DNA from 2 places in the Bacillus sp. AK128 genome. Region 2 is predicted to be linked to the other one. Evidence: riboswitches for the same ligand, from Rfam matches in the RefSeq annotation. Region 2 holds a riboswitch; the other holds the start of a gene.

Region 1 (4,443 bases), 1.4 Mb from region 2:
CTCACCAGAAGCATCATTGGCTCCTGCATCAAAATAAAATTGTATATATTTAGCTGAAAAACAATTCGTTTAAATGTAGCGGATTGTTTTTTTATTTTTCTTCCAAGCACTTGAGAAGTTCACTTTTAACAATTTTTTTAATATACATAATGTACCCATAAATAGATTGTTAGATTAGTAAGATCTCATCAACCACATATGAAAAGGAGTGAATGATGATGTCGGAGAATAGGAAAAGCATTCGCTTTAAAGAAAAGGATAAAGATATTCTATGGCATTCTATGAAACCATATAACCCCGACTCAACAATGGTTGTTGAAAAAGCAGAAGGGTCATGGATAACTGATCAAGATGGTAACAAATATTTAGATGCAATGTCTGGATTGTGGTGTGTAAACGTTGGATATGGAAGAACAGAACTTGCTGAAGCAGCCTTTGAACAATTAAAGGAGATGGCTTATTATCCTTTAACTCAGAGTCATAAGCCAGCTATTCTTCTAGCTGAGAAATTAAATGAAATGCTTGGAGACGAGTATGTCATTTTCTTCTCTAATAGTGGTTCAGAAGCGAATGAAACTGCTTTTAAGATCGTTAGACAATATCATCAACAAAACGGAGAGCAACAACGCTATAAAATTATCTCAAGATATAGAGGATACCATGGAAACACGATGGGCGCATTAGCTGCAACAGGTCAAGCGCAAAGGATCTATAAGTACGAACCTTTGGCTCCTGGGTTTATTAAGGTTGCCCCTCCTGATACTTATCGAAACCCTGATCCTGAACATACAAAACCCAATAAGCTTAGTGCTGTACAAGAAATAGACCGCGTTATGACGTGGGAGTTAAGTGAAACGATAGCTGCTGTCATAATGGAGCCCATCATAACAGGTGGAGGAGTGATAATGCCACCGGAAGGTTATTTAACTGGCGTAAAAGAGGTTTGTGAAAAGCATGGAGCTCTATTAATTGTTGATGAAGTGATTTGTGGATTTGGTCGAACTGGAGAAGCTTTCGGGTTTATGAACTATGGAGTTAAGCCTGATATCATTACAATGGCTAAAGGTATTACAAGTGGGTATTTACCGCTCTCTGCAACGGCTGTAAAAAAGGATATTTACGAAACCTTTAAAGGATCGGACGAATATGATTACTTCCGTCATATCAATACATTTGGAGGAAATCCTGCTGCATGTGCACTTGCCTTGAAAAATATTGAAATCATGGAAACAGAAGGACTATTTGATCGTTCAAAAAAATTAGGAGATAATCTTAAACACACCTTAATAACCTTGTTAAGTGATCATCCTTTTGTTGGTGATATAAGAGGAAGAGGGCTTTTAATTGGGATCGAATTAGTAAAGGACAAAGTGACCAAGGAACCTTTGGAAGTTGATTTAATTAATGAAATCATCACAGGCTGCAAAAAGAAAGGTCTTATTATTGGGAAGAATGGTGCTACTGTTGCTGGATTTAACAATGTTTTAGCATTAGCTCCACCATTAACCATTCTTGAACAGGACTTGGAATTATTGATTAGAACCTTAGTTGAGGAAATTAATATGATTCATCACTAGCTTTTAATCTAAAAAAACAGTTTAGTAGATCTATAAAAATAAAGTCACTCTCAAGCTGAGTCGGCTTTATTTTTTTTGGAATAAACGGGCTTTAATAATAAAACACTTATTCTAAACAGTTCAAAAAGAAAGATAAAAAATAACCAGATTTATTGTTTGACAGTTTTAGTCGAATCTTGTAAAATTTTAAAAGTGTCAATTCAACTGAATATATAGACCTCACTTTTCCGGTGAGGTAGAGGTGCATTATTTAATAGTCTTTGGAAGAGCAAGAGGTGCGATGATACCAAGGAGAAGGAAATAGTGCCGAAGCAAAAAGTAGACCTCATCTACTACTTGCTGGGTCTGTAGTTAAGAGCTACAGAACTGTCTCGATAAACTTCCTTGTTTATTGAGGTGTGCTATCTCATCTGAGAAGAGGAATTAGGGGTTATTCTGTATAACGGCGACCTGAGTTCATTCTCAGGTCGTTTTTTGTAGCTTAGGAAATTATAAAATGTATCATTTGTGGGTAACTCAAGTCTGTGCATTTCAATCTAGCTCCAGCGCCCAGCCCCTCGAGGTTAAATAACCTGAAGAGAATAAAATGGAAAGAGCACCATTTTTTTCTCTTCAGAACATTTACTTGTCGGGGCTAAACGGGGCGCTTGCGCCTTTTGTTCCTTTGAACAACAAGATTTTAACAAAAAAGGAGAAAAATTTATTATGAGAAAAAAATTATCATTATTTTTGGCAGTTGCTTTAACGGCTATGATTCTAGTAACAGGATGTGGAACAGCAAACGATAGTGGATCAGAGTCTGAAGATAATACATTCAAGGTAGGTCTTGAAGCTGGATATGCACCATTTAATTGGACGCAAAAGGATGATACAAATGGTGGAGTAAAGATTGAAGGCAATGCAGAATACGCTGGAGGTTATGACGTAGAAATTGCTAAGAAAATTGCTGAAGGCTTAGGAAAAGAATTAGTGATTGTAAAGACTGAGTGGGATGGACTTGTGCCAGCTCTAACTTCAGGTAAAATTGACGCAATTATTGCTGGGATGTCTCCAACTGAAAAACGTAAAGAAACCATTGATTTTTCTGATAACTATTATAAAACGGATTTAGTCATGGTGGTAAAAAAAGGTAGCGAATTTGAAAGTGCTACATCGATCCAAGATTTTAGTGGAGCAAAGATCACAGCACAATTAAATACTTTCCATTATTCAGTAATTGAACAAATTGAGGGTGTTGAGTTACAAACAGCGATGGACAATTTCCCTGCAATGAGAGTTGCACTTGAGTCCGGCGTAATTGATGGGTATGTTTCAGAACGTCCAGAAGGTATTAGTGCTTCAGCAGCAAACGAAAACTTCGCGATGGTTGAGTTCACTGAAGGATTTGAAACCTCTGAAGATGATACTGCAATCGCCGTGGGTCTAGAAAAAGGTAGCGAGCTAACAGAAAAGATTAATGAAATATTGGCAGGAATTTCTGAAGATGACCGTATTAACATTATGGATGCTGCGATTCAAAACCAGCCATCAGCAAACTAATATATAGAGAGAAACCGGCTACATAAAGTTGTAGTCGGTTTCCATTTGTAGGAGGAGAATCATGAGCTTCGAATGGGTTATAAGAATACTAGTTGAAAATTGGCCAATGTTTCTTCGGGGAGCCGGGGTTACTCTATTAATTGCGCTAGTAGGGACGATTCTCGGGGCAATTATTGGGTTATTAATTGGTGTGATCCGAACCATACCACTACCAGAGCGTGGAATAAGAAGAGTATTATTAAAAGTAATAAACGCGATTTTATCCATTTATATTGAAATTTTCCGCGGAACTCCAATGATTGTACAAGCTATGGTTATCTTTTATGGGGCAGCATTAGCATTTGGTTTAGATATGGATCGAATTGTGGCTGCAATCCTAATTGTTTCTATTAATACTGGCGCCTATATGGCTGAGTTTGTCCGTGGGGGTATTGTTTCGATTGATAAGGGACAATATGAAGCTGCACAAGCAATTGGTATGAATCATTTTCAAACAATGACTAATGTTGTGTTACCACAGGTAATCCGAAACATTATCCCAGCAACAGGTAATCAATTTATTATTAATATAAAAGATACATCTGTTCTAAACGTTATTTCTGTTACAGAATTATATTTTCAAACCAAATCTATTGCAGGAAATAACTTTAAATATTTTGAATCCTTCTTCATCGCCTCAGCGATTTATTTAGTATTAACCCTATCATCCACCATCCTATTACGTTATTTTGAACGTAGGCTTGATGGACCAGATAATTATCAAATGATTGGAACGCCTAATCAAATTGATTCAAAAAACACGAATACTGCAATTTAAAGTTGTTGTAAGGAGGAAGCAATGGAAAATATCATAAACATCCAACATTTAAGCAAATCCTTCGGAACCCATGAAGTATTAAGAGACATTAACTTTTCTGTTCAAAAAGGAGAGGTTGTGACCATCATTGGTTCTTCAGGTTCAGGTAAATCTACTCTTCTACGTTGCGTTAATCTACTAGAGAAGCCAACTGGAGGCCAAATTATTTATAAAGGTGAAAATATTCTGGATGATAAGCATGATGTCCATGCATATCGGAAAAATCTAGGAATGGTATTCCAACAATTTAACTTGTTTAATAATCACAATGTTTTACAAAATTGTGTAGTAGGTCAAGTGAAGGTTCTTAAACGTTCAAAAGAAGAAGCTGAAACCATTGCTAAAAAATATTTAAAAGTTGTTGGAATGGATCAGTATGTGAATGCAAAAGCAAGACAGTTGTCTGGTGGTCAAAAACAACGTGTAGCAATTGCTCGAGCCCTATCTATGGAACCAGACGTCATGCTTTTT
Region 2 (4,443 bases):
GCCTATAATTGAGTCAAGAATACGGCTACAATTTACATCTTTTCTGTTTTTAAATTTCTGTCGCTTCCGTATAATCTTAGCATTTATAATTATTAACGGATAGTTGAAATTGTTGAGTATTGCTCCAATTTATGTAATATAATAAGTCTTGTGGAGCTTTTAACAATCAACATACTATACATATACAAAGAAAGAGAGAGGATAGGATGAAATCATCATCAGTAAAAGAACATCTTTCTCAATTCGAGCATTTAAATACCTCCGGCTTAGCCTATGAGATTATTCGCGATATTTTGATTCCCGATTTATTAGGACCTGAGATGCCGTCCATTCTCTACTGGTCTGGAAAAAATATAGCAAGAAAATATCCTTTAACGAGTATTGAAGAAATCATTCAATTTTTCACAGATGCAGGCTGGGGTAGCTTAACAATCCTAGAAGAGAAAACATCTGAGATTCAATTCGAGCTAACTGGTGAGTTCATTACAGCCAGAAATCAAACAAGAAAAGTCACAAGCTATCAGCTTGAAGCTGGATTTATAGCCCAACAAATTGAACATATCCAACAACTCGTAACAGAAGCCTTTGAGGAACAAAAAAAACGAAACAATAAGGTTTTGTTTACCGTTAGATGGGATAAAAAGGACCCACTTTAATTCAGCTTTTTTTGCCCTACAAGGTTTCCTTGCTTTTGTAGGGTATTCATTCTAACTTTTATAGCGAAAACTAACATTCATAGTTGCCATTCCATGTAATTACATTTAAAAAATTTATCCATGATCTGTATACGTAAATATGAATAATTTTGTCATTTGTTTAATTTTCCCAATAATTTCATATCCACTAAAAAGGACCTGCATTTTAGCAGGCCCAAAAAATTCATTAAACAGTTTGCTCTGCCGTTTCCCCTAATTTGAATGCTGCGTGCAGTACTTCAACAGCCTTTAGCATATGAACATCCTCTACTACAGTCGATACTTTAATTTCAGATGTGCTTACCATCTTGACTTGGATTTCATTTTGAGCCAACACCTCAAACATTTCAGCTGCTACACCTGGATTGGAGATCATACCTGACCCTACAATCGATACCTTCGCTAATCCACTTTCATGGTCTACTGATTCAAAACCAAGCTTTTCCTTATTCGCAGCAAGTACAGATAACGTATCATCAAGATCTGCTGACTGAATCGAGAATGAAATGTTCGTCTGATCCGCGCTTGTCATGCTTTGAATAATAATATCAACATTTATCCCATTTTTTGCTAGTGTCGAAAAAATAGTCGATAAAGAGTGAAGACCGTTTGTTACACCATTTACTGTGACTCTTGTGACTTCCTTATCAAATGCGATTCCTCTTACAACTAGATTATTTTCCATCGATACTTCCTCCTCAACTCTTGTCCCGTTTTCAATCTCCATACTAGAACGAACCTCAAGTGGGATCGCATAGTTTTTGGCAAACTCAACCGCTCTTGGATGTAAGACTCCTGCTCCTAAATTAGCAAGCTCCAGCATTTCATCATAGGAAACGGACTGCAGCTTTCTCGCACTCTTAACGTAACGAGGATCAGTTGTAAATACACCTGTTACATCTGTATAAATATCACATTTATCTGCTTTTAATGCGGCTGCAATTGCCACAGCAGTTGTATCAGAGCCACCTCTACCTAAAGTGGTGATTTCTGCTTCAAGGGCAATTCCTTGGAATCCAGCTACTACAATCACATTCCCATCACTTAATAGCCCAAGCATTCTAGTTGGATCAATATCACCAATTCTTGCATTACCATGAATAGCTTCGGTCTTTATGCCTGCCTGCCAGCCAGTTAATGAAACGGCTTTCTGACCTTTAGCTTGTAAAGCCATTGCAAGTAGCGAAATGGATATTTGCTCTCCTGTTGTAAGCAGCATGTCCATTTCACGCTTACTTGGATTTTTTGAGAGTTGAGTAGCTAAACTAACTAACTCATCTGTTGTTTTTCCCATTGCCGAAACAACCACAACTACTTGGTTTCCTTTTGAAACCTCTTGAATTACTCGATTTGCAACATTTTGAATTCTTTCCACTGTGCCAACTGATGTTCCACCAAACTTTTGTACTATGATTCCCACACGTCTCATCCTTTTTTCTTTTATGTCTTAGAAAATATAAAAAAAGCAATGAGAGTATCTCATTGCTTGAACGGACTTCTTTAATCGTTCGCGCGAGTGAGATAGCTCTCCAAACAGATCACTGTTTGACAATCTAGTATCTATTAAATACAAGACCAGCAAAGAATTCATGAGTAATCCCTTACTTCGGCGACGCTACCCTTTCCGTAATTATCATTAGAGCTCATACTCTTCTAATTACGTACTATTGAAGTTCGCACCTCTACCTTCACTTCATCAATCTGAAGTGTATATGAAATTAACACCTATTTTACCAGAACGCCTACTTGAACACAACGAAAAGTTCATCCATTATTCTTCATTCATCTTATCTACAATTAATTGTGCAGTCGGTTTTGGAATTCCGATTTCTATAAGCTCGTCAATGGAAGCTTCTCTCAGCTTCTTCACAGAGCCAAAATGCTTTAATAATGCTTTCTTCCGTTTTTCCCCAACTCCTGGTATATCATCAAGGGTAGATTGAAAAACATTTTTACCTCTTAGTTGTCGGTGGAACGTAATGGCAAAACGATGAACTTCATCCTGAATCCTTTGTAATAGATAGAACTCCTGGCTATTTCGTTCTAAATGTATAAATTCAATAGGGTCACCCACGATTAACTCTGAGGTTCTATGCTTATCATCCTTTACTAATCCAGCAATCGGAATTTCTAGGCCCAGCTCATTTTCTAATACATCTCTTGCTGACGCTAAATGACCCTTTCCTCCATCTATAATAATTAAATCAGGTAAAGGAAGTTCCTCCTTTAATATTCTAGAGTATCTTCTTCTGACAACCTCTCTCATAGAAGCATAATCATCTGGTCCTTCAACACTCTTAATTTTATACTTACGGTATTCTCTTTTATCTGGTTTACCATCAATAAAGGTAACCATTGCTGAAACTGGATCTGTACCTTGTATATTTGAATTATCAAATGCTTCTATTCGGAATGGAGTAGAAATGCCTAATTTGTCTCCAAGGTTTTCTACGGCCTTTATCGTTCTCTCTTCATCCCGTTCAATTAATGAAAACTTTTCTTCTAGAGCAATTCGTGCATTTTTACTTGCTAGATCCACAAGCTCTTTCTTTTTACCTTTTTTCGGTTGATGTACAGTCACCTCTAATAATTGCTCCACTAATTCCTTCTCCACATTGTCTGGTAAAAGAACTTCCTTCGGCTTAAAATGATGAGTCTCCGCATAAAACTGGCCGAGAAAGGTTGTAAACTCCTCAACTGGATCAGCATAAACAGGAAACAGTGAAACATCCCTCTCTATTAGCTTACCTTGTCTTATGAAGAATACCTGAACACACATCCAGCCTTTATTATAGGAAAATCCAAAAACATCTCGGTCTACAAAATCAGTCATCGTCATCTTCTGTTTTTCCATCGTAGCTTCAATATGACTGATTTGGTCACGATACTCTTTAGCTCTTTCGAAATCCATGTTCTCAGAAGCTGATAGCATCTTATCCGTTAAATCATTTTTAATTTCCTTATAACCACCATTTAAAAAGCGAACAATCTCTTCGACCATCTCTTTATTTTGTTCATCTGTAACGGTCTGAACACAAGGTGCTAAGCATTGACCAATGTGATAATATAGGCAAACCTTGTTCGGCAATGTGGCACACTTTCTTAGAGGATAGATTCGATCAAGTAGTTTTTTAGTTTCGTTGGCAGAATATACGTTAGGATATGGACCAAAGTATTTACCTTTATCCTTTTTTACCTGTCTTGTAATAATCAGTCTCGGGTGCTTCTCATTCGTAAGCTTTATAAAAGGGTAACTTTTGTCATCCTTTAGATTAATGTTATATTTGGGGTTATGTTTTTTAATAAGGTTAATTTCTAATAATAATGCCTCAATATCTGAGGAGGTAACAATATACTCAAAGTCTTCTATTTCATTTACTAAACGTAAAGTTTTCCCATCATGAGAGCCGGTAAAATAAGATCGCACTCGATTTTTCAACACTTTTGCTTTACCAACGTAAATAACAGTACCTTGTCGATCCTTCATTATATAGCAACCAGGTTGTCCAGGTAGAATGGCTAATTTTTCTTTCAACAATGTATTCATCAAGTACGACCTCCTTTCATTTCTTTTTGTATTGTATCATGATTTGTCACGTTTAACTGCTATTAGAAAAACTTGGCTTCGCTAGGCCTGAAAAGTAGCCGTTAATCGATTAACATAGTTCGACAACAAATTTCCCAAGAAATATTTAAACGTCAATAATATGTTAAAAAATAGGGTCTGTTAAAGTTTGTTGTTGATTTC

The links. A riboswitch is a leader RNA that binds a small molecule or an ion and turns the genes downstream of it on or off. The one in region 2 is predicted to bind lysine.
Region 1: it holds a riboswitch for lysine, as region 2 does, so the genes downstream of both, M1D60_RS12250 (transporter substrate-binding domain-containing protein) here and M1D60_RS04915 (aspartate kinase) in region 2, are expected to answer to the same signal.

Annotation. Positions count from the first base shown of each region.
Region 1 is NZ_CP096379.1:2,464,466-2,468,908, reverse strand. It holds gene M1D60_RS12260 (aldolase catalytic domain-containing protein) at 1-37, shown strand, start outside; gene M1D60_RS12255 (aminotransferase) at 219-1,577, shown strand; lysine riboswitch at 1,806-1,989, shown strand; gene M1D60_RS12250 (transporter substrate-binding domain-containing protein) at 2,283-3,116, shown strand; gene M1D60_RS12245 (amino acid ABC transporter permease) at 3,178-3,933, shown strand; gene M1D60_RS12240 (amino acid ABC transporter ATP-binding protein) at 3,955-4,443, shown strand, end outside.
Region 2 is NZ_CP096379.1:1,037,302-1,041,744, reverse strand. It holds gene M1D60_RS04920 (YslB family protein) at 207-656, shown strand; gene M1D60_RS04915 (aspartate kinase) at 883-2,115, opposite strand; lysine riboswitch at 2,210-2,388, opposite strand; gene uvrC (excinuclease ABC subunit UvrC) at 2,467-4,242, opposite strand.